DNA from 2 places in the Streptomyces sp. NPDC054961 genome. Region 2 is predicted to be linked to the other one. Evidence: riboswitches for the same ligand, from Rfam matches in the RefSeq annotation. Region 2 holds a riboswitch; the other holds the start of a gene.
The links. Region 2 has a riboswitch for glycine ahead of gcvT (glycine cleavage system aminomethyltransferase GcvT). Riboswitches for the same ligand answer to the same signal wherever they lie in the genome.
Positions count from the first base shown of each region.

Region 1: linked by a shared signal. The riboswitch ahead of gcvP (aminomethyl-transferring glycine dehydrogenase) and the one ahead of gcvT (glycine cleavage system aminomethyltransferase GcvT) in region 2 are both predicted to bind glycine.

Region 1 covers NZ_JBSGWY010000020.1:1,099-16,560, reverse strand. Annotated here, with positions in the region: gene ACWF9Z_RS19200 (glutamate-cysteine ligase family protein) at 1-646, opposite strand, end outside; gene ACWF9Z_RS19195 (hypothetical protein) at 1,163-1,786, shown strand; gene ACWF9Z_RS19190 (DUF5999 family protein) at 2,072-2,278, shown strand; gene gcvP (aminomethyl-transferring glycine dehydrogenase) at 2,404-5,289, opposite strand; glycine riboswitch at 5,488-5,586, opposite strand; gene ACWF9Z_RS19180 (PRC-barrel domain-containing protein) at 5,705-6,070, shown strand; gene ACWF9Z_RS19175 (DNA polymerase IV) at 6,078-7,658, opposite strand; gene ACWF9Z_RS19170 (MerR family transcriptional regulator) at 7,804-8,460, opposite strand; gene ACWF9Z_RS19165 (bifunctional nuclease family protein) at 8,641-9,114, opposite strand; gene ftsR (transcriptional regulator FtsR) at 9,211-9,984, opposite strand; gene ACWF9Z_RS19155 (FHA domain-containing protein) at 10,004-10,546, opposite strand; gene ACWF9Z_RS19150 (DUF881 domain-containing protein) at 11,030-11,827, opposite strand; gene ACWF9Z_RS19145 (small basic family protein) at 11,833-12,165, opposite strand; gene ACWF9Z_RS19140 (DUF881 domain-containing protein) at 12,162-13,094, opposite strand; gene ACWF9Z_RS19135 (sugar phosphate nucleotidyltransferase) at 13,206-15,462, opposite strand, start outside.
Region 2 covers NZ_JBSGWY010000003.1:224,718-240,179, reverse strand. Annotated here, with positions in the region: gene ACWF9Z_RS05210 (ABC transporter ATP-binding protein) at 1-421, opposite strand, end outside; gene ACWF9Z_RS05205 (ABC transporter ATP-binding protein) at 418-1,494, opposite strand; gene ACWF9Z_RS05200 (ABC transporter permease) at 1,581-2,582, opposite strand; gene ACWF9Z_RS05195 (ABC transporter substrate-binding protein) at 2,780-4,495, opposite strand; gene ACWF9Z_RS05190 (ABC transporter permease) at 4,590-5,582, opposite strand; gene ACWF9Z_RS05185 (enhanced serine sensitivity protein SseB C-terminal domain-containing protein) at 6,106-6,846, opposite strand; gene ACWF9Z_RS05180 (enhanced serine sensitivity protein SseB) at 6,913-7,623, opposite strand; gene ACWF9Z_RS05175 (AAA family ATPase) at 7,803-8,414, opposite strand; glycine riboswitch at 8,753-8,856, shown strand; gene gcvT (glycine cleavage system aminomethyltransferase GcvT) at 9,040-10,155, shown strand; gene gcvH (glycine cleavage system protein GcvH) at 10,316-10,696, shown strand; gene glyA (serine hydroxymethyltransferase) at 10,713-11,969, shown strand; gene ACWF9Z_RS05155 (APC family permease) at 12,156-13,829, shown strand; gene ACWF9Z_RS05150 (L-serine ammonia-lyase) at 13,973-15,355, shown strand.

The DNA.
Region 1 (15,462 bases), on a different contig from region 2:
TCTGTACGGCGGCCACGGCCTGCGCCGCGTTCCACACGTCCGCGAACCGGGCCGGAGTCACCTGCAGGTGCAGCTGTACGGAGGTGCAGGCGGCCTCCGGCACGATCGACCCGGAGGTCCAGGTCAGCCGCTCCACCCCCTCGATGTCGAGCGTGAAGTCCTCGCCGCGCATCATCAGGATCTGCTCGTTCAGCAGCGAGTAGCGGTCCACCGCCGAGAGGTTGGCGGTGACCAGGTCGGCACGGGAGATGGTCGGCAGGATGCCGATCATCACCACCCCGGCGTCGATCTCCACGGCCTGCCGGTGGGCATAGCCGAGCCCCGCGCTCAGTTCCTCGGCGAGCTGGTCGAATACCCGGCCGCCGAGCCGGTGCGGGAGCACGTTCACCTCCAGGTTGAACATTCCGAGTTCCGTCTGGAAATCGGGGCTCGCTATGCGCTCCAGAACCTGCGCATTCACCATTCTCGGCAAACCGTCGGAACCCGCGAGATTCAGCTCGATCTCCAGCCCCATCATGTTCTTCGGGCGATCGAACCTCTTCTCGGCCAGCAGCCGCTCCAGCCCCTCCAGACACTCGTGGAGCTTCCGTCGGTACCGTTGCCGATCGGACAGGTCGAATCCGCCCGCCACGACCTTCTCCCCCATCGAAGCGTCCCTCCTCGAGTGGGCCTGGCCGGATTGGAAGAGATCCGTCGGCCCAGGCGCGCGTTACGCTCGATGATGCCCCGGCGGAGTGATCGATAACGCGGAAGGGGCGTGACCGGACAGGAGCGCGCGCCGGTTTGGCCGACGGGCGCTTTGGCACATTCACCTGGCAAGGACGCGTACGCAAATACCGCGTCGACTTTGCCGGTTTCGGATAACAGGCGCTTTCCAGCCGAGCCCCCGTCCGGTAACCTCCGAGGTCAGCGCGTCATCTTTGCGCGCACCGGGCATGAATGTCATGTCAGAGGGACCGGTAAGCGTCTTGCAGGTAATAGGCGGGACAGCTAGCCGAAACACTGCGTGAACACATGTCGTATAAACTCCGCAAACGAGGCAGAGAGTTGGCGCGCGGCCATTGCCCCTCAGCCCCCCTCTGGCCCCAGAATGCGACAGCGCCGTCCCGCACCCGCACCTCGCCCCTGATCCACCGGTCTCCCAAGTGAGAGGCGACCCACCATGCCGCTGCACGTCCCTCCGGCTCCCGCGCCCGCCCTGCGCAGCGTCCTCGCGGCCCTCGGTTCCCCCACGGCCGTCCATGAAGCGCACACCCCGGCCCTGCGGGACCTCCAGGGTCCGATGACCGCCGAACTGCCGCTGCCCGTCCACGTCCTGGACCGGCTGAACATCTCCGGCCTGCCCTCGGGCGGCAGGCCCCCGCGCACCAGGCTGACCGGCTGGCGGTTCCTGATCCGCAGCGGGGACCGCTACGTCGCGGCGGCCGACACCCGGCTGACCCCGGACGGCTGGGCCTTCTCCCACTTCTTCGAGGGCCCCTACGTCGCGGCCACCGAACGCGCCCTGCGTCAGGCCGAATCGCTCGGCACGAGCTACCAGCCGCGCCTGCTGTCCGTACCGGAGCTGTACATGCTGACGCTGTGGCTGCACGGATCGGTGGGGGCCGACGCCTCCGCCGGGCTGCCGGCCGCGGCCGATCTGCTGATCCCGCTGGCGCCCGCCCCGCCGGGCATCGCCGCCTACCGGCCGCACCCCGTCTCCGAACTGCTGCCCGTGCTGACCCACCGGCTCACACCGTCGGCGCCGCCGGTCCCGCCCCCCTCGATGGCGGCGCCGGCCGCCTGAGCGAACCGCCCGCGCCAGACGGCGCCCATCCGTCCGGCCCATTCGGCCTAGCCCACTCGGGCCCCCTGCGAACCATCCGAAAGGACAGGGGAGTTGAGCTGAACCGCCCGCACGAGTGATGCGTCATCAATCTATGAGGACAGCTGCGGGGAAATCCCTGCGGACGCCCTGCCGTCGGGGAACACTGGGGACCCTGACCAAGCCGAGTCGTTGATACGGGGGGCGGCCATGAACAACGCATCGAGCCGCAGCACGCAGACCACACCGCAGCGAAAGAACGCATCCATGTGCCAGCACAAGCCAGCATGCCCGACCGCCGACTCCGCCGACCGGGAGGCCGCACACCCCGTGGCCGTGCACCCGGAACAGGGCTGGAGCCTGCTGTGCAACGGCGTCCTGCTCTTCGAGGACACCGGTGAGCTGCTGCCGGACGGTCAGATCATCGCGCCCCACCGCGCACTCGCGGCGGCGCACGTGATGAAGGCGGCCTAGCGGCCGCCCCCTTCGGATCCCGCCGGGCCCGCGCGGCCCGTCCGCCGACAGCCAGTGCCGAAAGGGGCCGGCCCGGGAGTACCACTCCCGGACCGGCCCCTTCGTCTGCCTGGAACCCGTCGGTCCTAGTTGTCGTACTCGTCCAGCGGCGGGCAGGAACACACCAGGTTCCGGTCACCGAAGGCACCGTCGATGCGGCGCACCGGCGGCCAGTACTTCTCGGCGGCGGAGACCCCGCCCGGGAAGACGGCCTCGTCGCGGGTGTACGGGTGGTTCCACTCGCCGCCCAGCGCCGCCGCCGTGTGCGGGGAGTTGGCCAGCGGGTTGTCGTCGACCGGCCACTCGCCGGCCGCGACCCGCTCGACCTCCGCGCGGATCGCGATCATCGCGTCGCAGAAGCGGTCGATCTCGGCGAGGTCCTCGGACTCCGTCGGCTCGATCATGAGCGTGCCGGCGACCGGGAAGGACATGGTCGGCGCGTGGAACCCGTAGTCGATCAGGCGCTTGGCGATGTCGTCGATGCTGACGCCCGTCGCCTTGGACAGCGGGCGCATGTCGATGATGCACTCGTGCGCGACCAGGTTGCCCGGACCGGTGTAGAGCACCGGGTAGTGCGGCTCCAGGCGCTTGGCGATGTAGTTGGCGCCGAGCACCGCGACCTGGGTGGCGCGCTTGAGGCCCTCGCCGCCCATGAGGCGCACGTACGACCAGGAGATCGGCAGGATGCCGGCCGAGCCCCACGGAGCGGCCGAGATCGGGCCGACACCCGTCTCGGGACCGGCGGTCGGCTGCAGCGGGTGGTTCGGCAGGTAGGGGGCCAGGTGCGCCCGGACACCGACCGGGCCCACGCCCGGACCGCCGCCGCCGTGCGGGATGCAGAAGGTCTTGTGCAGGTTCAGGTGCGAGACGTCGCCGCCGAAGTGACCCGGCTTGGCCAGGCCCACCAGGGCGTTGAGGTTGGCGCCGTCCACGTAGACCTGGCCGCCGGCGTCGTGCACCTGGGCGCAGATCTCGGCGACGTGCTCCTCGAACACACCGTGCGTGGAGGGGTACGTGATCATCAGCACGGCGAGCTCGTCGCGGTACTGCTCGATCTTGGCCCGCAGGTCGGCCGCGTCCACCTCGCCGTCGTCGGCGGTCTTGACGACGACGACCTTCATGCCGGCCATCACGGCGCTCGCGGCGTTGGTGCCGTGCGCGGAGGACGGAATGAGGCAGATGGTGCGCTGCTCGTCACCGTTCGCCCGGTGGTAGGCGCGGACGGCCAGCAGGCCGGCGAGCTCACCCTGGGAGCCGGCGTTCGGCTGGATGGAGACCTTGTCGTAGCCGGTGACCTCGCAGAGACGTTCCTCCAGCTCGGCGATGAGCGTGAGGTACCCCTCCGCCTGCTCCACCGGGGCGAACGGGTGCAGCTGGCCGAACTCGGGCCAGGTGACCGACTCCATCTCGGTGGTCGCGTTCAGCTTCATCGTGCAGGAACCCAGCGGGATCATGCCGCGGTCCAGCGCGTAGTCCTTGTCCGAGAGCTTGCGCAGGTAGCGCAGCATCGCGGTCTCGGAGCGGTGCTGGTGGAAGACCGGGTGGGTCAGGTACGCGTCCTCGCGCAGCAGCCCCTCCGGGAGCGCGTCGGCCGTGGTGGCGTCGAGCGCCTCCAGGTCGGCGTCGACCCCGAAGGCCGCCCAGACGGCTTCGACGTCGGCGCGCAGGGTCGTCTCGTCGCAGGAGGCGGAGACCAGGTCGGCGTCCACCTGGTACAGGTTGACCCCGCCCTCACGGGCGGCGGCCACGACCTCGGCGGCGCGTCCGGGGACCCGGGCGGTGACGGTGTCGAAGTAGGCGCCGTGCACGATCTCGACGCCGCCGGCCGTCAGGCCCGCGGCGAGCAGGGCGGCGTAGCGGTGGGTGCGGCGGGCGATCGTCCGCAGACCGTCCGGACCGTGGTAGACGGCGTACATGCCGGCCATGACGGCGAGCAGCACCTGCGCGGTGCAGATGTTGCTGGTGGCCTTCTCGCGGCGGATGTGCTGCTCACGGGTCTGCAGCGCCAGGCGGTAGGCCTTGTTGCCGTCCGCGTCCACGGAGACGCCGACGAGGCGGCCGGGCAGCGAGCGGGCGTGCTTGGCCTGGACGGCCATGTACCCGGCGTGCGGTCCGCCGAAGCCCATGGGGACGCCGAAGCGCTGGGTGGTGCCGACCGCGATGTCCGCGCCCAGCTCGCCCGGGGAGGTCAGCAGGGTCAGGGCGAGCAGGTCGGCGGAGACGGCGACGATCGCGCCGAGCTCGTGCGCCTGGTCGATGACCGGCTTGATGTCCCGAACGGCACCGGAGGCGCCCGGGTACTGGACCAGGACGCCGTAGACGCCGCGCTCGGCGGCCTCGGCCGGGATGCCCTCGGAGAGGTCGGCGACGACGATCTCGATGCCGATCGGCTCGGCACGGGTCTCGATCACCGCGATGGTCTGCGGCAGCGCGTCGGCGTCGACGAGGAAGACGTTGCCCTTGGCCTTGCCCACACGGCGGGCGAGCGTCATGGCCTCGGCGGCCGCGGTGCCCTCGTCGAGCAGGGAGGCACCGGAGGTCGGCAGGCCGGTCAGCTCGGCGACGACGGTCTGGAAGTTCAGCAGGGCTTCGAGACGGCCCTGTGAGATCTCGGGCTGGTAGGGCGTGTACGCCGTGTACCAGGCCGGGTTCTCCATGACGTTGCGCAGGATCACCGGCGGCGTGAAGGTCCCGTAGTAGCCGAGACCGATCATGGAGGAGAGGACCTGGTTGCGGTCGGCGAGCTGGCGCAGCTCGGCCAGCACCTCGGCCTCGGTCAGCGCCTCGGGCAGGTTCAGCGCGGCAGTGGTCTTGATCACATCCGGTACCGCGGCGGCGGTCAGTTCGTCCAGGGAGCCGTAGCCCACCTGGGCGAGCATCTTCGCCTGCGCCTCGGCATCCGGGCCGATGTGGCGCTGCTCGAAGGGGATGCCTCGCTCCAGCTGGGAGAGCGGAATGCGGTTGGCGGTCATGTACGGAGGCCTCCTGGTCGTACGACCTGCGAGGGGTGCCTCGGCGCGGGCACCCGGACGGCCTCCCCCTCTGTCATCACAACCTGAGAGTTTCACCGGGCCCCTCGAGGATCGCTCGCGAGGTCCGGTTTTCACCGTCGGTGAGGAGGGGAACCGGCACTGCGCGCCCGGTACCCGCCCTGCTTTCCAGAGTGGCCTCACCTACGTGCGGTACGTATGCCTGAGAGATTCCGGGGAGGATTTGCTCCTTCGGCGCCTCCGTCGAGCTCACTCGGAGGACTCTCCCGCACAGGGTCAACAGCCGTCACCCAGCCTACCAGCGAGGATCCGGGACCCTCCCTCGAGTGGCCCCCTCTCCAGAAATGCACTTTTGTAGTCATAACGGAGGAGTTGCGACCAGTGGAGGGACCGGACCGTGCAGACTGACATCGATCCGCGCAGCCTGATCGGCCGCAAGGCGTTCGACCGCAACGGCACCAAGATCGGCACCATCGACGAGGTCTACCTCGACGATGCCACGGGCGTCCCGGAATGGGCCGCCGTACGGACCGGCCTCTTCAGCCGGGACGCCTTCGTCCCGCTGGAACCGAGCGAGATGGTGGGCGACACCCTGCACGTGCCCTTCGAGCGCTCCCTCATCAAGGACGCCCCCGATTTCGGCGTCGGCCGTCACCTCTCCCCCGAACAGGAGCTGCAGCTCTACCACCACTACGGCCTCGACGTGGCCCTCCCCAGCGACTTCCAGCGCGACTTCGGCCGCCTCGCGGGTGACGAGGGCTAGGCCGTCTCTAGGCCGTCTCCTCCGGGTCCTGCCGGCCCCCTCCCCGGGGTCCGGCCGGTACGCCCACCAGCGGCAGCGGATCCGACGGCTCGAGCGCGGGGTCGTCCACCAGGAAGGTGCGCACCCGGCCCGGCTCCGAACCGGGCCGCTCGAAGCGCACGGTCACCCGCCCCACCCCGCTGCCCTGGACCCACCCCGGCCCGTACTCCGTGTGCCGAACGTCTCCCCCGGCCTGCCACAGCCTCCCGGGGGCCGCCCCGGCCTCGCCGGGCGGTCCGCCGCCGGCGGCGGCCTCCGCGGCCGCGGAGCCTGCTCCGGGCGCCGGCGTCCCGCCGGGCGGCGCGTCCTGCGTCCCCCTGGCTTCCGCCGACTCCTCCGCCTCCGCGGCCGCACCCGTCCCGGTGCCCTCACGGGCCCCTGTGGCCCCGTCCGGCTCAACGGCTCGGGTCTCCCCCGTCTCCTCCCCCGCCTCCGCCGTCTCCCCCGCCGGAGCAGCCTCGCCGTCCGCCCCGGCGGACAGCGCGAAGGCGAAGAGGTCCTCCTGCGTGTAGTCCGCCAGCCCCGTCACGCCCACGCCCAGCAGCCGCACGCCTCCCGTGGTGTCCACGGCCTCCAGCAGCCGCGCCGCCGCCTCCCGCACCACCGCCGGGTCGTCGGTGGGGCCCCGCAGCGTCTCGGACCGGGTCAGGGTGGAGAAGTCGTAGCGCCGCACCTTGAGCACGATCGTCCGCCCCGAATGCCCGGACTCCCGCAGCCGGTGCACGCACCGGTCAGCGAGCCGCCCCACCTCGCCCCGGATCCGCACCCGGTCGTGCAGGTCCACGTCGAAGGTGTCCTCGACCGACACGGACTTCGCGTCGCGCTCCGCGACCACCGGCCGCTCGTCCAGGCCCAGCGCCATCCGGTGGAGCCCCACCCCGTGCGAGCGCCCCACCATCCGGACCAGCTCGTCCTCGCCCGCCGTCGCGAGCTCTCCCACGGTGGTGATCCCGGCCCGCCGCAGGTGCTCGCCCGTGGCCGGCCCCACCCCGGGCAGGGTCCGTACCGACAGCGGCGCGAGGTGCGCCCGCTCGGTGCCGACCTCGATCAGGAGCAGTCCCGCCGGTTTGGCCTCCTCGGAGGCCACCTTGGCCAGCATCTTGGACCCGGCCAGTCCGACCGATCCGCTGAGCCCGGTCGCGGCCATGATGTCCGCCCGCAGCCGCTCCCCGGTGGCCCGCGCGCCCGCCGCGTCGAAGGCGACTCCGCCCGCCTCCAGGTCCACGAAGGCCTCGTCCAGGCTGAGCGGCTCGACGAGCGGTGACAGTTCCCGCAGCAGGGCCATGACGATGTCGCTGACCGACCGGTACAGGCTGAAGCGCGGGATCAGGTACGCGCCGTTCGGGCAGAGCCGCCGCGCCTGGGCCGTCGGCATCGCCGAGTGGACCCCGTACCGCCTGGCCTCGTACGAGCAGGTCGCCACGACCCCGCGCGGTCCGAGCCCGCCGACGATGACGGCCTTGCCGCGCAGGCTCGGCTTCGACGCCTGCTCCACCGAGGCGTAGAAGGCGTCCATGTCCAGATGCAGGATGGTCGGCGCGGCTCTCACAGCCCCGATGCTGCCCTACGCCACCGACAATCGGCCCCAGGCGGTCCGGCCCGGCCCGCTCCGTGCGCGCGGGCGGTGCCGGACGGACCGGCACCCTCCTGCCCGGTCCGGCACCCTCCGGCCCGGAGCGTCCCTCCCGAACCCCCTAGACGGCCCGGTTGCGCCGCGCGGCCAGCTCGTCGGCGGGGTTGTGTCCGGCCACCGTCTCGCCGGTGTCCACGCGCTCTCCGTGCAGCTGCAACAGCGCGTTCTCGACGTCGCGCCAGACCACGCCGACGGCGATGCCGAAGATTCCCTGACCGCCCTGGAGCAGGCTGACGACCTGCTCCGGAGACGTGCACTCGTAGACCGTGGCGCCGTCGCTCATCAGCGTCATGCGCTCGAGGTCGGAAAAGCCGCGGTCGCGCAGGTGCTGCACGGCGGTGCGGATGTTCTGCAGCGCCACCCCGGTGTCCAGGAAGCGCTTGACGATCTTGAGGACCACCACGTCCCGGAAGCTGTACAGGCGCTGCGTGCCCGACCCGTACGCGGCCCGGACGCTCGGCTCCACCAGCCCGGTCCGTGCCCAGTAGTCGAGCTGCCGGTAGGTGATGCCGGCCGCGGCACACGCCGTCGGCCCGCGGTAGCCCACCTGTTCCGCCACCGGCTCGCCACCCTGGGGCCCCACCGGCCCCATCGAACCGACCGGCGCGGGCTCCGGCTGACGGCGCGCGGAACTTACCGCACCACCGTGCAGCGGGTACGGCCCACCGTCACTCCGTGCGGGGATGCCCCCGGTCATACCGTCGCCCGTGACTCTCACGCCGACCCTCCGTCCTTGACCTGCCACCTCGAAGGTAGGCAGTCACCAGGGGTGCGTCAACGATCGCCACACTCGGCACGCCGAGTGATAATCACCCTGAGAGTGGTTTCCCGTACCCGATAGCTGGGAAAAGCTACTCGAATGGGCTTCGATTCCCCGGAGCACGACGCGGCCCGGGGCTCACTGCGGGCCGGTACCGAAGTCCTCGGGCGAGATCTGGTCGAGGAACTCGCGGAACTTCTCCACCTCGTCCTCCTGCTCGTCCGGGATCGCGATGCCGGCGTCGTCCAGCACGCCGTCGCTGCCGTAGATCGGCGTCCCGGTCCGCAGGGCGAGGGCTATGGCGTCGGACGGCCGCGCGCTCACCTCGACTCCACTGGCGAAGACGAGCTCCGCGTAGAAAACGCCCTCCCGCAGATCCGTGATCCGGACTTCGGTGAGTTCCTCGCCGACCGCCTCCAGCACGTCCTTGAACAGGTCGTGCGTCAGCGGACGGGCAGGGGCCATGCCCTGCTGCGCGAAGGCAATGGCGGTCGCCTCCCCTGGTCCGATCCAGATGGGGAGGTACCGGTCGCCTCCCACTTCACGCAGGAGCACGATCGGTTGGTTCGAGGGCATTTCCACCCGGACACCCACAACGTCGAGCTCGTTCACACAGCAACCCTAGGACCTGCCCGGCCGGTTTGGGTAGTCGGGCTCCCCCAAGCCTGCCCCCAGAAGGCCTCCGGAACCCCTCCGAAGGCCCCGGAATCAGTGCAACCGCACCCCGAGAGCCGTTTGTACGAGCGCCTCGTGCAGCCGTACGGAGAGCCCCGCGAGTTCCTTCATGGTGGCTTCCGCATGCGCCCTGGTCTGCGGATTGCGGTGCCGGCGCAGCGGCGAGACGACCTGCTCGACCAGCCCGGCCTCCCGGTCCGCCGCGGCCTTCATCGCCCGGAGGTGGCGCGGCTCCAGCCCGAATCTGCCGAGATCGGCCACCAGACGGGCCACGGTCACGGCCTCGGCGTCGAATCCGCCGCCCGGCGCCTCGGCGAGCAGCCCGTAGGACTCCCACTCCACGAGCTGCACCTCGTCCACCTCCGCGGCGGCGATCAGCTCGGCCCGACCCACCCGGGCCACGGTCGGCCGCTCCCGGCCCACCTCGCCGTAGAGGGCGACGGGGCTCGTGGGGTCGACGGACTCCCCGTGCGCCGTGGGCGCCGGGATACGGATCTGCTCGCCCCGGGCGAGGGCGTCGAGCTGCTCGCGGATGACTTTCAACGGAAGGTAGTGGTCACGCTGGAGCCGCAGGATGCGGCCGAGGCGCTCCACGTCGTCGGCGCTGAACTTGCGGTATCCGGACGGCGTGCGCGTGGGTTCGACGAGCCCTTCCGCCTCCAGGAAACGGATCTTCGAGATCGTCACGTCGGGGAACTCGTCACGCAGCATCGTGAGCACCGTGCCGATGCTCACCAGCCGCCCGGCCGAGGCGCCGGTGCCGGCGGCGCCGCTCTTGGCGGCACCGCCTGCCGGGATACGCAGCATGGGACCTTCCCTTGAAGGGTCAGTGCCCCCGCAGGCTCGCGTAGAAGACCAGCCGGTACTTGCCGATCTGCACTTCGTCACCGTTGTGGAGGGAGACGGAGTCGATCGGTTCACGGTTCACGTACGTGCCGTTGAGACTGCCGACGTCGGAGACGGTGAAGCCCCCGTCGTGGCTCCTGCGGAATTCGACATGGCGCCGGGAGACGGTGACGTCGTCCAGGAAGATGTCGCTCTGCGGGTGCCGGCCGGCCGTCGTGAGCTCGCCGTCCAAGAGGAACCGGCTGCCGGAGTTGGGGCCGCGCCGCACGATCAGCAGTGCGGAACCCGGAGGCAGCGCTTCCACCGCGGCCTGGGCCTCGGGGGACAGCGAGGACGACACGTGCGTCTGTCCCGACACCTCGGCCTCATAGGCCTCGAGGCCCGAGATCGAGATGGTGGACGTGGTCTCCGAGGCACGCTCCGGCGTCAGGCCCGCCCGCAACGGCGCCCCGCAGTTGGAGCAGAATCGGCTGGCCGCATCGCTGCGGTGCCCGCACCTGCTGCAAATCTGCTCGGCCGACATGGACGGCTCCTCGCGCCGCGGCTGCCCCGCGGAGGCGTTGGTGGCATACGGGTCGGGCGCAAACCCTCCACCCGTACTTGAGGTTGATGGTTCACCGAAACCTATGCGTCCGGTACCGGCAGGGTCAACAGCCGACGCGCCCTGCGCGCCCGGAATGTCACCGGCCCCGGCCACCTCGTCCCGGAAGAGCGGCCGGTCGCCCTGCCCCTCCACGTCACCGTGCCCCGCGCGGTGCCTGGCCGCACCGCTTTCCTCGCGGTTCTTCTTGCCGAACAACTTCTCAAACAACTTCACGGGCGATTCCCCTTGACCGAAACAGACCCGCCCGTGGGGCAGGACGAACTCCGAATGCAACACCTGCCGACCCGGACATACTTACAACGTCCGTAACCATCAGACAGTTTCCACCACGCACCGCGACTTCGGTGCCTCGACCCCCCGCAGGCACGAGCCCGCGTGAGCCGGTCCGCTCCCCGTCCCGTCTCACGGCGATGACAACCGAGCGTAGTCAGGCTGCTTCGCGGCACGCAAGGCATCCACAACGATCTTCGCCGGTCGTGTGACGGTGACGACCGCCTGCTCCTTCTCCAGCGACTGGACGACGCCGCCCGGAATGTTGAGCGCCGGCTCCAGATCCTGCGGCTTGCCGATCACCTTGAATTCGTAGGGCTGTGTGATCTTCTTACCGTCGATCGCCACGCCACCGCCCTCGTCCGAGAAGTACGAGTCCGCCACGATCCGCACACCGTTGATCTGGATCGCCTCGGCCCCGGCCGCCCGCAGCTCCTGGAGGGTGTCCAGAAGCTTGTCCGACTGCACCTGCGCCTTGGGATCCGAGATCTTCAGCACGATCCCCGGGCCCTGGGCGGCCACCGTACCGGCCAGGATCCCGAGTTGCCGTTCCTTTTCCACCGTCTGCTTCCGGGCCTCCTCGGCCTGGTTGGAGCTGCTTTCCAGCTCCCTGCGCTGCTCCTCCAACGTCTGCTTCTCGTCTTCCAGCCGCTTGGTCCGCCCGTCCAGTTCGTCGAGGATCCGCACCAGGTCCTCCTGCCGTGCCCCGCGCAGGGCGCTCGAGTCGCTGTTCGACCGCACCTGGATGGCCAGGCCGAGACCCAGGACGAACAGCAGCACCGCGACGATCAGTTGGGCCCTGCTCACGCGCGGCGGCCACAGACCGGCCGCCAGCCGCTGCCGGCCGGTCTGCGCGGGCTCGGCCGGTACTTCCTTGGACGGCTGCTCCGCACCCGTCGGTTCCTCGGGCGGGGTGTCGTTCGTACTCATCGGCCTCACGCCCGGAACACGTGCCGGCGGATGGCCGCGGCGTTGGAGAAGATGCGGATGCCCAGGACGACGACCACACCCGTGGACAGCTGCGAGCCGACACCCAGCTTGTCGCCGAGGAAGACGATCAGGGCGGCCACCACCACGTTCGACAGGAACGACACGACGAAGACCTTGTCGACGAAGATGCCGTCCAGCATCGCGCGCAGGCCTCCGAACACCGCGTCCAGCGCCGCCACGACGGCGATCGGCAGATAAGGCTCCACCACGGCCGGCACTTCGGGCCGGACCAGAAGTCCGGCCACCACTCCGGCCACGAGGCCCAGTACCGCGATCACGATGCACCCTTCTGCTGCTCTGCTGCTGTGGCTGTACGTACGGTCAGGCTCGACGCGGCCGGGAGCCGCACCTCGTCCTGCGCGGACAAGGCGTAGCGGATCCCGTAGCTCTCCTGCAGCACGTGCAGGTACTGGCCGTCCGCGGAGTCCTGGAACGCCGTTCCCAGCCGCTTCTTGTCGCCGATCGCGAGAACCTCGTACGGCGGCACCAGCGGCCTGTTGTCGACCAGTATCGCGTCACCCGCGGCCCGGATCGCCGAGAGCGAGGTCAGCCGCTGGCCGTTGATCGAGATCGCCTCCGCACCGGACTGCCAGAGCCCGTTGACGATCTTCTGCATGTCACGGTCGCGGAGCCGCCCGGTGTCCGAGAACCCGGCGCTCTCGCGGGGCTTGGTGCCATTGCCCGAAGAGGCGCCCTTGGCGTCGTCCACCGTCAGCTTGATCCCGGGCCCGCTCAGTTCGGTGGCCCCGGACAGCAGCGCCACGAGCTCGCCCTGGTCGCCGCCGTGCTGCTTGAGCGCCGCGCGCTGGCGGTCGGCGACGGTTTTGCGCAGCGTCTCGATGTCCTGCTCCAGGCCGTTCGCCCGCGCGTCCGCCCGGTCGACCCGGTCGATCAGTTCCTGACGCTCCTTGGCCAGCACCGGCGCGGCGACCCGCGCCTGCGCGGCGCCCAGGGTGACGACCATCGCGGCGAGGACGAGCCCCGCGGCGAGCCCCAGCTTGGCCTTGAGGCTGCGCGGCAGCCCCGCCGTACCGTCCGACGCGCGGCGCGCGGAGGCCTCCGCGTACCCCTCGTCGAGACTGTGGTCCATCACGTGCGTCAGCAGCGACATGGAAGCGTCCGGCCGCGCGGGCCGGGAAGCCCCCTGGACGACGTCCGGGGGTGGGTCTGAACTCCGGTTGTGGGGCGGCTGCGACATGCCGCACATCGTCGCATGTCGGCAGCGCACACACCGAATGCGGCCGCCCGGTGGGACGGACCGGGCCCGCGCCCCGTCCGTCCCACCGGCCTTTCGACCTGCACCGTTCCGTTCGGGAACTCAGCTCCCGGCGCTGTCCACGACCGCCGCCCAGTCGTCCAGCAGCGCCTGCGCGGAGGCGTCGTCGGGACCTTCGGCCCACAGGTGCGTGACCGCCTCCGCCGGGTCCGGGAGCACCAGCGCCCACCGTCCGTCGGCCTCGACGACCCGCACCCCGTCCGTGGTGTCCACCTGCCGGTCCCCGGCCTCCTCCACGACCCGGCGCATGACGAGCCCCTTGACCGCCCACGGCGTCGGCACGTCCCGCTTGAGGACGTGGGCCCGCGGGATCCGGGCATCGATCTGGCTCAGCGTGAGCTGCGTCCGCGCGACCAGCCCGATCAGCTGCACGAAGGCCGCCGATCCGTCGAAGACGCTGCTGAACTCCGGGACGATGAAGCCGCCCCGGCCGTCGCCGCCGAAGATCGTGTTCTCCGCCCGGCCCACGCGGGTCAGGTCGTCGGGCGAGGTGGTCGTCCACTCCACCTGAGTGCCGTGGTACGCCGCCACCTGCTCGGCGATCCGGGTCGTGGTCACGGGCAGCGCGACCTTGCCGCTGCGCTTCTCGGCGGCCACGAGGTCGAGCAGCACCAGCAGTGCCCGGTCGTCCTCGATGATCCGCCCGCGCTCGTCCACCAGGGAGATCCGCTCGCCCACGGGGTCGAAACGGACGCCGAAGGCGGCCCGCGACGAGGCCACGATCTCGCCGAGCCGGACCAGTCCGGCCCGCCTGGTCTCGGCGGTCTCCGTCGGCCGGGTCTCGTCGAGCCCCGGATTGACGGTGAGGGCGTCCACGCCGAGCCGGCCGAGCAGGCTGGGCAGGACGAGCCCGGCGCTGCCGTTGGAGGCGTCCACGACCACCTTGAGCCCGGAATCAGCGACCCCGGTGATGTCCACCCGACGCAGCAGCGAACCCGTGTACGCGTCGAAGACGCTTCCCGGGAACTGCAGGTCGCCGATCTCGCCCGGGAAGGCACGCCGGTACTCCTGGCGCGCGTACACCCGGTCCAGCTTGCGCTGCTGCTGGAGCGAGAGGTCCGCGCCCCGCTCGTCGAGGAACATGATGTCGACGGAGTCCGGCACTCCCGGTGAGGTCCGCAGCACGATCCCGCCGGCGCTGCCGCGCGCGGTCTGCTGGCGGGCCACGGGCAGCGGTACGTTCTCCAGGTCCCGCACGTTGATGGCGCTGGCCTGGAGCGCCGAGATCACGGCCCGCTTCAGCGCTCTCGCGCCTCGGGAGTGGTCACGCGCGGTGGTGACCGTCGCCCCCTTCTTCAGGGTCGTGGCATAGGCGCCGGCGAGCCGGACCACCAGCTCGGGGGTGATCTCCACGTTCAGGATGCCGGTGACCCCCCGCGCGCCGAACAGGTGCGCCTGCCCGCGGGACTCCCAGATCACCGACGTGTTGACGAAGGCACCGGCCTCGATCGTCTTGAAGGGGTAGACGCGTACGTTCCCCTGGATGATCGATTCCTCGCCGACGAGGCACTCGTCACCGATGACGGCGCCGTCCTCGATCCGGGCGGCCCGCATGATGTCGGTGTTCTTGCCGATGACGCAGCCGCGGAGATTGCTGTGCGGTCCGATGTACACGTTGTCGTGCACGACGGCCTTGTGCAGGAACGCGCCGCTCTTGACCACGACGTTCGATCCGATGACGGTGTGCTCGCGGATCTCGACGCCGGCTTCGACCTTGGCGTAGTCCCCGATGTACAGCGGCCCGCGCAGCACCGCCTCGGGGCTCACCTCGGCCCCTTCGGCGATCCAGACCCCCGGCGAGATCTCGAAGCCGTCCATGTCGACCTGGACCTTGCCCTCGAGCACGTCGGCCTGGGCCTTGACGTAGCTCTCGTGGGTGCCGACGTCCTCCCAGTAGCCCTCGGCGACGTAGCCGAAGATCGGCCGGCCTTCCTTCATCAACTGCGGGAAGACGTCGCCGGACCAGTCCACCGAGACGTCCGCGTCCACGTAGTCGAAGATCTCCGGCTCCATCACGTAGATGCCGGTGTTGATGGTGTCCGAGAACACCTGTCCCCAGGTCGGCTTCTCCAGGAAGCGCTCGACCTTGCCCTCCTCGTCCACGATGGTGATGCCGAATTCCAGGGGATTCGGCACCCGGGTCAGGCATACCGTGACGAGCCCGCCCTTCTCCTTGTGGAAGCGGATCAGGTCGGTGAGGTCGAAGTCGGTCAGCGCGTCGCCGGAGATGACGACGAAGGTGTCGTCCTTCAGCGCCTCCTCGGCGTTCTTCACGCTGCCGGCTGTGCCGAGTGGCTTC
Region 2 (15,462 bases):
CGATGATGGTGCCCACCGTGTGCCGCGGGTTCAGCGAGCCGTACGGGTCCTGGAAGATCATCTGCACGTCGCGGCGCAGCGGGCGCATGGCGCCGACGCTCAGGTGCGTGATGTCCTTGCCCTCGAACTCGACCGAGCCGCCGGTCGGTTCGAGCAGGCGCGTGATCAGCCGGCCCATGGTCGACTTGCCGCAGCCGGACTCGCCGACGATGCCCAGGGTCTCGCCGCGCCGGACGTCGAAGTCGATGCCGTCGACGGCCTTCACGGCCCCCACCTGGCGGCGCAGCAGCCCCTTGGTGATGGGGAAGTGCTTGACCAGGCCGGTCACCTTCAGCAGGGGTTCGGGGGACGAGTCCGCCTGCGCGGGGACCGTGCCCGCGGCCGGGCCCGTCCCCGCTTCCGTCTTCTTCTTATCGGTCACAGCTTCGGCGCAATCTCTTCGGTCCAGATCCGGTTCCGCTGCTCCGGGGAGAGGTGGCAGGCGGCCCAGTGGCGGCCGTCGTCCTCCGCGGATCCGTCGACCAGGGCCAGCTCGGGCCGCTGGGTACGGGTGATGCCGCCCTTGGGGAGGTCCGCGTAGGGGCAGCGCGGGTGGAAGGCACAGCCGCTCGGGATGTTGATGAGGCTGGGCGGCGAGCCCTTGACCGGGATGAGGCGCTCGGTCTGGTCGCGGTCGATGCGCGGCATCGAGCCCAGCAGGCCCCAGGTGTAGGGGTGCCGGGGCTCGTAGAAGATCTTCTCGGCGCTGCCGCGCTCCACGCACCGGCCGCCGTACATCACGAGGATGTCGTCGGCCATCTCGGCGACCACGCCGAGGTCGTGCGTGATCATGATGACCGCGGAGCCGAACTCCCGCTGCAGGTCCCGGATCAGGTCCAGGATCTGCGCCTGGACGGTGACGTCCAGGGCGGTGGTCGGCTCGTCCGCGATGAGCAGCTCGGGGTTGTTGACCAGCGACATCGCGATCATCGCGCGCTGGCGCATGCCGCCCGAGAACTCGTGCGGGTAGGAGTCCACGCGCTGGTGGGGCTCGGGGATGCCGACGCGGTCGAGCATCTCGACGGCCCGCTTGCGCGCCGTCTTCTTGTCCACGTCGTGGTGGGTCCGGTAGGCCTCGACGATCTGCTTGCCGACCGAGTAGTACGGGTGCATCGCGGACAGCGGGTCCTGGAAGACCATGGCCATCTTGCGGCCGCGCAGGGTGCGTACGTGGTCGGCGTCGGCCTTGATCAGGTCCTCGCCGTCGAGGACGACCTCGCCCGAGATCTGCGGGCGGTTGCGGACGTGGCCGGTGCGGTGCAGCCCCATGATCGCGAGCGAGGTCACCGACTTGCCCGAGCCGGACTCGCCCACGATGCCGAGGGTCTTGCCGCGCTCCAGGTCGAAGGAGAGCCCGTCGACGGACTTGACCAGGCCGTCGTCGGTCGGGAAGTGCACCTTGAGGTCGCGCACCGAGAGGAAGGCCCGGTCCCGCACCCTGCCCTGTTCGGGCACGAAGGCGGGGCCGGAAGCGGGGGCCGTGGAGCCGGACGCGGGGCCCGGGACGGACGCGGCCCCGGCGTCAGTGGTGTGGTTCTCGGTCACGTCAGCCTCACGCGCGGGTCGATGACGGCGTACAGCAGGTCCACGATCAGGTTGGCCAGCACCACGAACAGCGCGGCGAGCAGGGTGACACCCATGATCACCGGGAGGTCGCCCGCGCTGATGGCGGCGACGGCCGCCGTCCCCAGACCCTGGAAGTTGAAGGTCGTCTCGGTGAGCACCGCGCCGCCGAGGAGTCCGCCGAGGTCGAGGCCGAACATGGTGACGACCGGGGTCAGCGTGGAGCGCAGGGCGTGCTTGCGGATGACCACGCCCTCCTTGAGCCCCTTGGCGCGGGCGGTGCGGATGTAGTCCTCGCCGAGCACGTCCAGCATCGTGGCGCGGGTGATGCGGGCGTAGGTGGCGGCGAAGAGGAAGGCCAGGGTCACCCAGGGCAGGATCAGGGAGTTGAGCCAGGCCCCTGGATCCTCGGTGAGCGGTTTGTAGTTGGAGACGTCCAGCCAGCCGAGGCCGTAGACGAAGACCGCGGGGGCCACCATGCCGGTGAAGAAGATCGGCAGGGAGACGCCGGCGAGGGCTCCGACCATGACGGTGCGGTCGACGGCGGTCCGGCGCTTGAGCGCGGAGATCACACCGGTGGCCACGCCCGCGATCAGCCAGATGACGGCCGCGCCGAGCGCGAGCGACAGGGTGACCGGCATGCGGTCGACCAGGGTGTCCCAGACGGGGACCTCGGTCTTGAAGGAGTAGCCGAAGCACGGGGCCGAGCAGTGCGTGATCTCGGTGCCGCCGTCGTAGTCGCGGCCGGTGAAGATGCCCTTCATGAAGATCAGGTACTGCTCGGAGATGGGCTTGTCGAAGCCCATCTTGACCCGGATGCCCGCCAGGGCGGTCGCGTTGGTCTCGCGTCCGGCATACATGAGCGCCGGGTCGCTGCCGGTCAGCTTCGGGACCGCGAAGAAGATGCCGAAGGTGACCGCGGAGACCACCAGCAGCGTTGCGACGACGTTGAAAAGTCGCCGTATGAGGTAGACGAGCACTGCAGTCGGCCGCTCGGGCCGACGGCCGCCGCCCCTTGTGGGGACGGCAACCGCCGCCTGCGGCCTTCACCTGCCCTTCGGACTAGCGCATGTGCGGTGAAGGCGTAACCAGCTGGTGTCTGACGAGCCGTACGGTCGGCCGCCCGATCGATCGGACGAGTCGGGCGGCCTGCGAACCGTGGTGCGGCTGCGACTGACTACTTCGCGACGCCGAGGGTGGCAAGGTCGATCTTGCCCAGGGAGTCGTTGAAGTAGACGTTGGTCAGGCGCGGGTTGTGGTAGACGAAGGCCTTGTCGAAGTTGATCGGCAGGTACAGCGCCTTCTCCATGACCTTCTGGTTGATCTGGGTGTAGAACGGCGCGGCGGCTTCCGGGGTGGCGGCGGCAGCGGCGGTCTTGAACAGCCCGTTGATCTCAGGGTCGTTGATCATGGTGTAGTTGTTGTTGCCGTTCGGCAGGATGAACGACCCGTCGACCAGCGGCTGCAGGAAGCCCGAGCCGGAGTTGTAGTCGGCGCCCCAGCCCATCACGATGATGCCGTAGCCCTTGGCCTTCACGTTCTCCGGCGAACCGATGACGGAGGAGGAGAGCTTGCCGTCGTACTGGTCGATCGTGACCTTGATGCCGACCTTGTCGAGGGCCGCCTGCAGGGACTCCGCGGACTTCACCTCGGGGGCGCGGTTGTTGCGGACCGCGATGGTGGTCGTGAAACCGTCCGGCTTGCCACAGGCCTTGAGGGCTTCCTTGGCCTTCTCGATCTGCGGCTCGCCCTTGGTCAGGCCGTACGGGTCGTACTTCTTGTCGGCACCGGGGATGCCGGGCGGCAGCATGTTCGCGCCGAGGTCACCACTGGTCGGGCCACCGCGGGCGGTCTGCAGGGACTTGCTGTCGGCCGCGTAGATGACGGCCTTGCGGCACTCGACGTTGTCGAACGGAGCGACGGTCGTCGGGAAGGCGAAGTAGCGGATGTAGCCCGTGAACGGGTTGTCCGCGTTGGCCTTGAGCGCCTCGTCCTTGAGGACCTTGTTCTTGCCGGCGGCCTGCATGCCCGTGCCGTCGACCGCGAGGTCGATGTCACCGGAGAGCAGACGCGCGTCCATGTCGTCCGGGTTGGTGGTCACCGTGAAGGAGACCGTGTCCGGCAGGCCCGTGCGGATCGTGTCCGTCGCCGGGTCCCAGTTCTCGTTGCGGACGAAGGTCGCGCCCTTGCTCGCCGTGAACTCCGACACCTTGTAAGGACCGGTGGCGACCGGCTTGTTGGTGTAGGTGGCGCCCGTGTCCTTGCCCGCGGGGACCGGGGAGGACGAGGGCATGGCCAGCAGGTACTTGAAGTCGGAGTTGGCGCTCGCCAGGTTGAAGACGATCGTCTTGTCGTCCGGCGTCTCGACGGACTTCAGACCCATCTTGCCGGGGTCGGTGTCCTTGTACGGGCCGGGGTACTTCTGGCCCTGGTCGAGTATGTCGATCAGGTAGGTGGGACCGCCCGACAGCACGTCCTGCGCGAAGACGCGCTCGATGCCGTACTTGAAGTCCTTCGAGGTGATCGGCGTGCCGTCCTCGAACTTGACGCCGTCCTTGATCTTGACGGTGTACGTCTTGCCGTCGTTGCTCAGGACCGGGTCGGCCGCGGCGAGGTCCGGGACCAGCTTGGTGCCCGCGGCGCCCGGCTTGCTGTCGTACGCGAACAGCTGGCGGATGTAGAGCCGCTGCAGGTTCCACACGAAGCCGTAGTAGGCGCGCGCCGGGTCGAGGTAGTCGACGTCCTGGGGGGACCAGAGCTTGAGCTCTCCGCCCTTGGTGGTCGACGGGTTCACGATGCCCGTGGTCGCGGCGTTGAAGCCGCTGGCACCGGCGGCCGGCTTGCCCTCAGAGGGCTTCTTGGCGTCGTCCTTGGAGCACGCCACGGCGGACATCGACAGGGCAGCGACCACCGCGGTGATCGCGAGCGCCTTCTTTCTGCGGATCACGTTGTTCAACCTCCATTGGTGGGTGAATCGTTGAAGCGGTTCAGCTGCCCTTGGGGTCGAGTGCGTCGCGCAGCCCGTCCCCGAAGAGGTTGAACGCCAGGACGGTGATGAAGATCGTCATACCCGGGACCACCATGTACATGGGGTCGTCCTGGTAGATGGGGATGGCATCCGACAGCATCTTTCCCCAGGAGGCGGTGGGCGGCTTGACGCCGGCACCGAGGAAGCTGAGGGCCGCCTCCGTCAGGATGTTCGTCGGGATGATCAGCGTCGTGTAGACGAGGATCGGCGCGAACAGGTTCGGCAGCAGCTCCTTGATCAGGATGTAGCCGCGGCCGGCGCCCAGGCTGCGCGCCGCCTCGACGTACTCGCGTTCGCGCAGCGAGATCGTCTGGCCCCGCACGATGCGGCCGATGTAGGGCCACCCGAAGAAGCCGATGACGACGACGAGTACGCCCATGCGGACGCCGGAACCGGTGAAGCCCCAGAGGGAGTTGGGGACCACGGAGACCAGGGAGATGGTGAAGAGAAGCTGCGGGAAGGCCAGCAGCAGGTCCATCGTGCGGCTGATGAGGCCGTCGACCCAGCCGCCGAGGAAGCCGGCCAGGGCGCCCAGCAGGCTGCCGAGGACGACGGAGACGAAGGCGGCGAGGAACGCGACGACCAGGGAGATGCGGGCGCCGAAGACGATCCGGCTGAACACGTCGCGCCCGTTGGTCGGTTCGACGCCCAGCAGGTAATCGGGGCTGATGCCGCCGAAGGACCCGAGCGGTGTGCCGAATTCCGGGTCGAGGAGATCCTCGTGGAACTCGTTGGGCGGGTGGCCCAGCAGGCTCACGATCAGCGGGGCGAAGACCGCCACCAGGATCAGGAGGATCACGACCACGCCGCCCGTCAGCGCGATCTTGTCGCGCTTGAGCCGCATCCAGGCGATGCGGCCGGGCGAGCGGCCTTCGATGGCCTTGGCTGGGACGTCGGCTACGGACACGGGTGCGGGAGTCTCCGCGCTCGTGTCATGCAGTGGTGCCGTCATCGTGGTGGGGACCCCTCTCGGCCGACGGGTGGGCCGGCCCATGCCCGCCGCTGTGGCGGCGTTGGTGCGGAGTGGCGCTCGGAGTGCGGAGTACTGGAAGGAGTGCGGGAGGGCCCGAGTGCGCGCGGGGCGTACTCGATGCCGTGCGGTGCTGGCAGTACTGGCGTAGCTGGTGGTGCGGGTGATGCTGTGCGAAACGACGAGCAAATTTCCCGTGGCGCATCCGCTTCCGGGAGGACTGACCTGCTCTTGGGTGGGGAGTCTTCATCGGGCGCTCGATCAGCCGCCAGACCCGCAGGTGAATGGATGCGCAACCGTGATGTGAGGGCCGAGTTCCCGTTATCCGGACTTCGCTGGCGCCTCAGCGGAGCAAGACCGTGCGTTCGGTACGGAATGGGACATGGCGCCCAACTCGTCGTACCAGCATGCCTATTGGACGTACATCAGCGGCGAAATCAGGACAACGCAAAGACCGCACGGAACGCTCGTTCCGTGCGGCCTCGAATGGCTTGATACCGATGTCTCAGTAACCGGCCGCCTGTCCCTCGCGGTCGTAGAAGGGCCTCGTCTGCGCCCGGAGCCACATCGCCACGGGGTCGTGCTCGTCCGCGAGCGCGACCGTGCACACGGGCACTCCCTCGGGGACCACGCCCACCGACTGGCGCATCATCTCCCGTACGGACTCCAGCGCGGGCGCGGAGGCGTCGTAGAGGTCGAGCCCGACGGCGAGGTAGGGAGACCCGAGCGCGGGCTGCACCCAGGCGCGGCGCAGCGAGCGGACGGCGGGCGTGCGGTGCGCGTGCTGCGTGAGCAGCCCGTAGAACTGCGGGAGTTCCAGGGCGGGCTCGGACAGCCGCAGCGGCCCCGCGGGCATCCGGTCGAGGCCGGTGGCGATCCGGCGCAGATCGGCCCAGGGGATGCCGACGCCGCCGCCCTGGGCGTGGGGATTGAGCCACAGCCCCCAGCGGTCGGGGTAGAGGGCGCGGGCGATGTCCCGGCCGGTGACCACCTCGTAGCCCCGGTTCCAGCCACTGGCGGCCAGCTCCTGGGGAGAGGTCACGCAGGGCGCGTAACCGAGGTTCTCCACCTCCATGCCGCCGTACTGGGCATCCGGGGAACCGGGCTGCCCTTGCCAGAGCAGCATCCACAGCCGGCCCTCGGCGAGGGCGTGCAGGAGCGACTCGTAGCTTTCGTAGCGCCCGGGAGTCACCTGGCGCAGCATGTGCTCGACCTGCCCGACCGCGGCCGTGCCTGACGCACTCACCCGGTACCCCTCTTCGTCTGTTCGTCCGCCCGTCGCCCACCCGTGTCCACACCAGCTTAAGCGTGCCTACGGCAGGTAGAAGGGGCGCACGCGCTCACGGATGAAGTCGACGACCGGGTCCTCGGCGGCGTCGAGGAGGATCAACTGCACAGGCCAGGGGGCCGGTACGCGCGCCAGGGCGCGGCCCAGGGCCTCCATCGGGGCGTTTCGCATGCCGGCCTCCCATCCCACCAGCTGGACGCCGACGTACAGCTCCGGGGCCCCGCCCTCGACGCTGGCCAGGCAGCGGTAGGCGGCCGTGACCACCCCGGTGGCCCGGAACTCCTCCGCGGCGGCGGCCAGGAAGTCCACCGGGTCCTGCTGCCAGTCGGGTTCGAAGAGCCGGACCCGGCCGCCGGTGGCGGCGCCGTCGAGCGGGCTCCGGCCGACGCGGCAGAGCTCGGCGACGGCGGGCGGGGGCAGCGGGGCGCCGACGGCTCCCTCGGGGTTGAGCGCGATGCCCAGCTGCGGGGGCAGGCCCCGGGCGAAGTCCACGGCGGGGGCCACGGCGAAGTCCATGGCCGGTCCGGCGCAGGCGCGGAACTGCTCCTCGGAGCTGTAGACGGGGACGTACGCGGCGCCGTTGATCTCCATGGTGGGCAGGTTCAGGCTGCCGACGCCACCGGGCAGCGGGATCCACACGTGGCTGCGCCCGAGCACCTCGACGATCCGCCCGCCGGCGTCCGCCTGCCCCAGCGCCGCCCCGAGCACCTGCTCCAGCTCGTTACCCGGCCACATGTACGCCTCCGCTTCGTTCACGCTTGTCCGCCCCGAGGTTAACGGTCGGCGGCGCCCCGCCCGCCGGGGGCCGGGCCGCGGCGGGCGGTCGCGGGCCGGTCGCGGGCCGTCGGGGCGGTCGCCCGGGGCCGGGGCGGCTCCCGCCCGGCCCGGGGGCGGCTGCCGCCGGGGCCGCGGGGCTACCGGAACCCGATCTCCGTCAGGCGGGACGCCGCCGGCCGGTCCAGGAGGACCACCGACGCGCAGCCGGCCGGCGGACGGCCCGACTCCGCCTCGCGCAGCAGCCGGGCCACCGCGCCCCGGTGCCGGGCGAAGGCGTACGCCGACACCCCCCGCCCGCGCGCCGCCTGCCCGGCCCTGGCCTCCTCGGGGGTGGTGTCCAGGAGCACCAGGTGCAGCGCGCGGCCCCGGCGCCGGGCGGCCCCGGCGAGGACGGCCCGCACCCAGCTCTGCGTCCCGCAGTCGTGGACCACGGCCGAGGCTCCGGAGCGGAGCACCCGCCACAGCCCCCAGTAGTGGGCGATCCGGACGGCCGGCCGGTACACCGCGTACGGCACGGGGGCCGGCATCCGGCGCTCCCACCGCTCGCGCGCGTCCTGGGAGTCGATGCCGCCGCCCTGCGCGGCCCGCTTGATCAGGGTGCTCTTGCCGCCGCCGGGCAGTCCGGACACGACCACGATGTCGCCGTCGGCGAAGCGCAGCCGGCCGGGGCCGGCCACCGCGCGCAGGTCCCGTACGGCCGCCGTCGCCGGCGCGGACGGCGCCCGCGCCGCGCCGCGCTGCGTGGGCACCCCGGCCGCGCCGCCCTCCGCGGTCCCCTGATCGGCTTCCGCGCCCGTGGCCGTACTCGAGGGAGCGCCCGCCCCCGTGCCCGCTGCCGCGCTCGCCGCCGCACTCGTCGCCGTGTCCGTCGCCGCGCCCGCTGCCGTGCTCGCTGCTGTCAGTGCTCCGAATCTCCGCACAGTGATCGCCTCCCCCGCGTCGGGTCACCGGAACCCGTCCCCCTGAGTGTAAAGAGACGGTAATCCGGCACCACCGGTTCCGCTCCGCTTACGGACCCCCTCCCCCATTCGGCCGCACGCCGTGCAATGATGTGCGCCATCTGGACACCAACTGCATACCGGCCGCTTGAATCCACGCGGGAGAGTCCCGGCGGGCCGCAAGGCCGCGTCCGGGCGCCGAAGGAGCAAGTACCTCCCTTGAATCTCTCAGGCCCCGTACCGCGTGGATGAGGCAGATCTGAAAAGCGAGCCGCGCCACCGCCCGTGAGGGCACCGGCGCTGCTCCACCCAAGGTGCAAGTCGACGACCTTCCCCCGGAAGCGGGGAACTCTCGGCGAACCTCTCAGGTTCCGATGACAGATGGGGAGGAACTCCTCCTCGTCATGTCATGCCCTGGGACCCGGGAGCCACACCCATGAGCACTGCCCCCCGCCTGACCGCCCTCGATGCGCTGCACCGTTCGCTCGGTGCGACCATGACCGATTTCGCGGGCTGGGACATGCCGCTGCGGTACAGCAGTGAGCGCGACGAGCACAACGCCGTCCGCACCAAGGCCGGCCTGTTCGACCTCTCCCACATGGGCGAGATCACCCTGACCGGCCCCGAGGCCGTCAAGGTCCTCGACTACGCGCTGGTGGGCAACATCTCCACCGTCGGTGTCGGCCGCGCCCGCTACACGCACATCTGCCAGGAAGACGGCGGGATCATCGACGACCTGATCGTCTACCGCCTCGGCGAGGACGAGTTCATGGTCGTCGCGAACGCCTCCAACGCGCAGGTCGTCCTCGACACGATCACCGAGCGCGCCGCCGGCTTCGACGCCGAGGTCCGCGACGACCGCGACGCGTACGCGCTGCTCGCGGTACAGGGTCCGGAGTCCCCGGGCATCCTGGCCTCCCTCACCGACGCCGACCTGGACGGGCTGAAGTACTACGCCGGCCTGCCGGGCACGGTCGCCGGGGTGCCCGCGCTGATCGCCCGCACCGGTTACACCGGTGAGGACGGCTTCGAGCTGTTCGTCGCCCCCGAGCACGCCGTGGAGCTGTGGCAGGCGCTGACCAAGGCGGGCGAGGGCGTCGGCCTGGTGCCCGCGGGCCTGTCCTGCCGCGACACGCTGCGCCTGGAGGCGGGCATGCCGCTGTACGGGCACGAGCTCACCACCTCCCTCACCCCGTTCGACGCGGGTCTGGGCCGGGTCGTGAAGTTCGAGAAGGAAGGCGACTTCATCGGCCGCGCCGCCCTGGAGGCCGCCGCCGAGCGCGCCGCCGCCAACCCGCCGCGCAAGCTGGTAGGCCTGATCGCCGAGGGCCGCCGCGTCCCGCGCGCCGGCTTCGCCGTCACGTTCGACGGCCAGGTCATCGGCGAGGTCACCTCGGGCGCCCCGTCCCCGACGCTGGGCAAGCCGATCGCGATGGCCTATGTCGACGCGGCGCACGCCGCGCCCGGCACCTCCGGCGTCGGCGTGGACATTCGCGGTACGCATGAGGCGTACGAGGTCGTGGCTCTGCCGTTCTACAAGCGGCAGAAGTAACTCTGTACGGGACCGCTGCCGTTCGGGCCGCCCCGCAGGGGCTCCCGCACGGGTTCCCGTACGCCCTCGCGCCCGCACTCCGTCCCGGTCCTTCCCGGTCCGTCTCGGTACGCGAGACCACCGTTCGTATCCACTCCCCCGCATCCAGGAGAATCAGGTCATGAGCAACCCCCAGCAGCTGCGTTACAGCAAGGAGCACGAGTGGCTGTCGGTCGCCGAGGACGGCGTCTCGACGGTCGGCATCACGGAGTTCGCGGCCAACGCGCTCGGTGACGTCGTATACGCCCAGCTCCCCGAGGTCGGCGACACGGTGACGGCAGGCGAGACCTGTGGCGAGCTGGAGTCGACCAAGTCGGTCAGCGACCTGTACTCCCCCGTCACCGGCGAGATCGTCGAGTCCAACCAGGACGTCGTGGACGACCCGTCCCTGGTGAACTCGGCCCCCTTCGAGGGTGGCTGGCTCTTCAAGGTGCGCGTCACGGAGGAGCCGGCCGACCTGCTCTCCGTGGACGAGTACGCCAAGCTCACCTCCGGCAACTGACCCCGAGGGATCGAAGATGTCTGCAATGAACACCCCTCTCCACGAGCTCGACCCGGACGTCGCCGCCGCTGTCGACGCCGAACTCGTGCGCCAGCAGTCGACCCTGGAAATGATCGCGTCGGAGAACTTCGCTCCGATCGCCGTCATGGAGGCCCAGGGCTCGGTCCTGACCAACAAGTACGCCGAGGGCTACCCCGGCCGCCGCTACTACGGTGGCTGCGAGCACGTGGACGTCATCGAGCAGATCGCGATCGACCGCATCAAGGCGCTGTTCGGCGCCGAGGCCGCGAACGTGCAGCCCCACTCGGGTGCGCAGGCCAACGCGGCCGCGATGTTCGCGCTGCTGAAGCCGGGCGACACGATCATGGGCCTGAACCTGGCCCACGGCGGTCACCTGACCCACGGCATGAAGATCAACTTCTCCGGCAAGCTCTACAACGTGGTCCCGTACCACGTCGACGAGACCGGCCAGGTCGACATGGCCGAGGTCGAGCGCCTCGCCAAGGAGTCCAAGCCGCAGCTGATCGTCGCGGGCTGGTCCGCCTACCCGCGCCAGCTGGACTTCGCCGCCTTCCGCCGCATCGCGGACGAGGTCGGCGCGTACCTGATGGTCGACATGGCCCACTTCGCCGGCCTGGTCGCCGCGGGTCTGCACCCGAACCCGGTGCCGCACGCCCACGTCGTGACCACCACCACGCACAAGACCCTCGGCGGTCCGCGCGGCGGTGTCATCCTGTCGACGCAGGAGCTGGCCAAGAAGATCAACTCCGCGGTCTTCCCGGGCCAGCAGGGCGGCCCGCTGGAGCACGTGATCGCGGCCAAGGCCGTCTCCTTCAAGGTCGCGGCCTCGCCCGAGTTCAAGGAGCGCCAGGAGCGCACCCTGGCCGGCGCGAAGATCATCGCCGAGCGCCTGGTGCAGCCGGACGTCACCGAGGTCGGCGTGTCCGTCCTCTCCGGCGGTACGGACGTCCACCTGGTCCTGGTCGACCTGCGCAACTCCGAGCTGGACGGCCAGCAGGCCGAGGACCGGCTCCACGAGATCGGCATCACGGTCAACCGGAACGCCATCCCGAACGACCCGCGCCCGCCGATGGTCACCTCCGGCCTGCGGATCGGTACCCCGGCCCTGGCCACGCGCGGTTTCGGCGCGGAGGACTTCACGGAGGTCGCGGAGATCATCGCGGCCGCGCTGAAGCCGGCCTTCGACGGCGACTCGCTGAAGGCGCGCGTCTCGGCGCTCGCCGCGAAGTACCCGCTGTACCCGACGCTCTGACGTCACCGTGAGGGGCCCGGTGCCTGCCTGTTCGTCCACGGGCTCCGGGCCCCTCTCATGACCAAAGGCCCGACGGAACCTGCCGATCGCCACTGATTCGTTTTATTTCATGGCAAATAGGCTGCGAATAAGGAGTCGCCGGACTCGACGGTCCCCTCGGCAGGACGGACAGCACACCTCATGGACATGAGCGCGGCCAACAGGAAAGGGCTCAGCCTTTTCGCCCTGATCATGATCGGGCTCGGCTCGATCTTCGGCTCGGGATGGCTCTTCGGCGCCGGCCAGGCCGCCGCCGTCGCGGGGCCCGCGGCCATCGTCGCCTGGATCATCGGGGCCGTGTTCATCGGCATGATCGCCATGTCGTACGCGGAGGTGGGCGCCGCCTACCCGCTGCCCGGCTCGATGGCCCGCTTCGGCACCCTCTCGCACGGACCGGTGCTGGGCTTCATCACCGGCTGGGCGGTCTGGATCGCCATCGCCGCACTGATCCCGATCGAGTCCATCGCCGGTACGCAGTACATGTCGTCCTGGAACTTCGGCTGGGCCAGGGGCCTGGTCGAGGACGGCGGCCTGAGCACCTCCGGCATGGCGATGGCGCTGTTCCTGACCGTCGCCCTGTGGCTGGCCTGCTACTGGTCGGTGGCGGTGCTCGCCAAGGCGAACAATCTGCTCACCCTCGTCAAGTTCGCCATCCCGGTGCTCGCCGTGATCGCCCTGATCGCCTCCGGCTTCCACCCGGGCAACTTCACCGACCACGGCGGCTTCGCGCCCAACGGCTGGTCCGCCGTCATGACCGCCGTCACCACCTCCGGCGTGGTCTTCGCCTTCAACGGCTTCCAGGCCGTCGTCAACCTCGGCGGCGCCGCCAAGAACCCCGGGCGCGCCATTCCGCTGGCCCTGGCCGGCGCGCTCTCGCTGGGTCTCGTCATCTACCTGGCCCTGCAGATCGCCTTCATCGGCGGTGTCCCGCCGGAGAAGCTGGCCGAGGCCGGCGGCTGGAGCGGCATCAACTTCTCCTCGCCGTTCGCCGACCTGGCCAAGATGCTGATGCTGCACTGGGTCGTCACGATGCTCCAGTTCGGCGCCTTCATCTCGCCGTCCGGCGCCAACATCGGCAACGTCGCCTCGGCCTCGTACATGGCGCAGAGCCTCGCGGACACCGGCTTCTTCCCGAAGAAGATCCGGGAGGTCCACCCCAGGTACGGCACCGCGCGTCCCGCGATGTGGCTCAACCTCGGCTTCTCGGTCCTGCTCCTGGTCACCGTGGGCCACAGCTGGGAGGCCCTGGCCAGCGTCGTCTCCGCCGCGATGGTGGTCTCGTACCTGATCGGCCCGATCGCGGTCGGCGTCTTCCGCGTCACGAAGCCCGAGCTGCCGCGCCCCTTCCGCCTGCCGGCGGCCAAGATCCTCTGCCCGGTCACCTTCGCCTTCGCCGCCTGCGCCCTGTACTGGTCGAAGTGGCCGGACACCGGCAAGGTGGTGCTGCTCACCCTGGTAGCCGCCCCGATCGCGGCCGTGGTGCTCAAGCGCAGGGGCGAGAAGAACCTGGCCGGGCAGTTCGCCCCGGCCTGGTGGATGATCGTCTTCCTGCTGTGGCTGGGCACCCTCTCGGCGCTCGGCAGCGAGGAATTCGGCGGCCACGGGGTCATCCCCGGCGGTGTGGACATCACCGTCGTGGGCCTCTCGGCCCTGGGCTTCTACTTCTGGGCCGTCCGGTCCGGGGTCAAGGCCCACTGTGCCGGTCTTCCGGGGCCGGACCCGATCCTGGACGCCGCCCCGGCCGGGAAGGCCGCGGAAACCGGCGCGACCGGCGCGACCGGCCCGACCGACGTACCGGAGCACGCCCTGTCCCACGCCTGACCACCATCCCCTCGACCCGTCCGACAGCCGAGCCGTTCACCTCACCGCGTTAAGCTCGTCTGCCGGACAAAATCCGCAGATCCACCCGATCAACCCCTCCTGCCCCGCTTTCCACCCACGAGCAGACATAGGAGTCCGCAACCGTGGCCATCTCCGTCTTCGATCTCTTCTCGATCGGCATCGGTCCCTCTTCCTCCCACACCGTCGGACCGATGCGCGCCGCGCGCATGTTCGTGACCCGGCTCAAGAAGGACGGCTTCCTGGCCCAGACCGCGTCCGTCCGCGCGGAGCTCTTCGGCTCGCTGGGCGCGACCGGACACGGCCACGGCACCCCCAAGGCCGTCCTGCTGGGCCTCGAGGGCCACTCCCCCCGCACCGTGGACGTGGAGAGCGCCGACGACGAGGTCGAGCGCATCCGTACGACGGGCCGCCTGCGGCTGCTGGGCACGGAGATAGGCGATGTCCACGAGATCGCCTTCGACGAGCCGAACCAGCTGATCCTCCACCGCCGGCGGTCGCTGCCGTACCACGCGAACGGCATGACGCTCTTCGCGTACGACGCCGCCGGCACCCCGCTGCTGGAGAAGACGTACTACTCGGTGGGCGGCGGCTTCGTCGTGGACGAGGACGCGGTCGGCGAGGACCGGATCAAGCTCGACGACACGGTGCTGAAGTACCCCTTCCGCAGCGGCGACGAGATGCTCCGCCTCGCGAACGAGACCGGGCTTTCGATCTCCTCGATGATGCTGGAGAACGAGAAGACCTGGCGCACCGAGGAGGAGATCCGCGAGGGTCTGCTGGAGATCTGGCGCGTCATGCAGGCCTGCGTCTCGCGCGGCATGTCCCGCGAGGGCATCCTCCCCGGCGGCCTGCGGGTCAAGCGCCGGGCCGCCTCCACGGCGCGCCAGCTGCGCACCGAGGGCGACCCGATGATGCACCGCAGCGAGTGGGCGACCATCTACGCGATGGCGGTCAACGAGGAGAACGCGGCGGGCGGCCGCGTCGTGACGGCCCCCACCAACGGCGCGGCGGGCGTCCTGCCCGCCGTCCTGCACTACTACATGAACTTCGTGCCGGGCGCGGACGAGGACGGCGTGGTCCGCTTCCTCCTCGCCGCGGGCGCGATCGGCATGCTCTTCAAGGAGAACGCCTCGATCTCCGGCGCCGAGGTCGGCTGCCAGGGCGAGGTCGGCTCGGCCTGCTCGATGGCGGCCGGCGCCCTCGCGGAGGTCCTGGGCGGCACCCCGGAGCAGGTGGAGAACGCGGCCGAGATCGGCATGGAGCACAACCTCGGCCTGACCTGCGACCCGGTCGGCGGCCTCGTCCAGATCCCGTGCATCGAGCGCAACGGCATGGCGGCGGTCAAGGCCGTCACGGCGGCCAAGATGGCCATGCGCGGCGACGGCAGCCACAAGGTCTCCCTGGACAAGGTCATCAAGACCATGAAGGAGACCGGCGCGGACATGAAGATCAAGTACAAGGAAACCGCCCGCGGCGGCCTGGCGGTCAACGTCATCGAGTGCTGACCCGGCATTCCGCGTAACCCCGCTCAACGCCGATGGGGCGTGACTCTTCAAGTCACGCCCCATCTAGCGCCTTTGGGCAGCCTGCCGCCGCGACAGCCAGAAGCCCC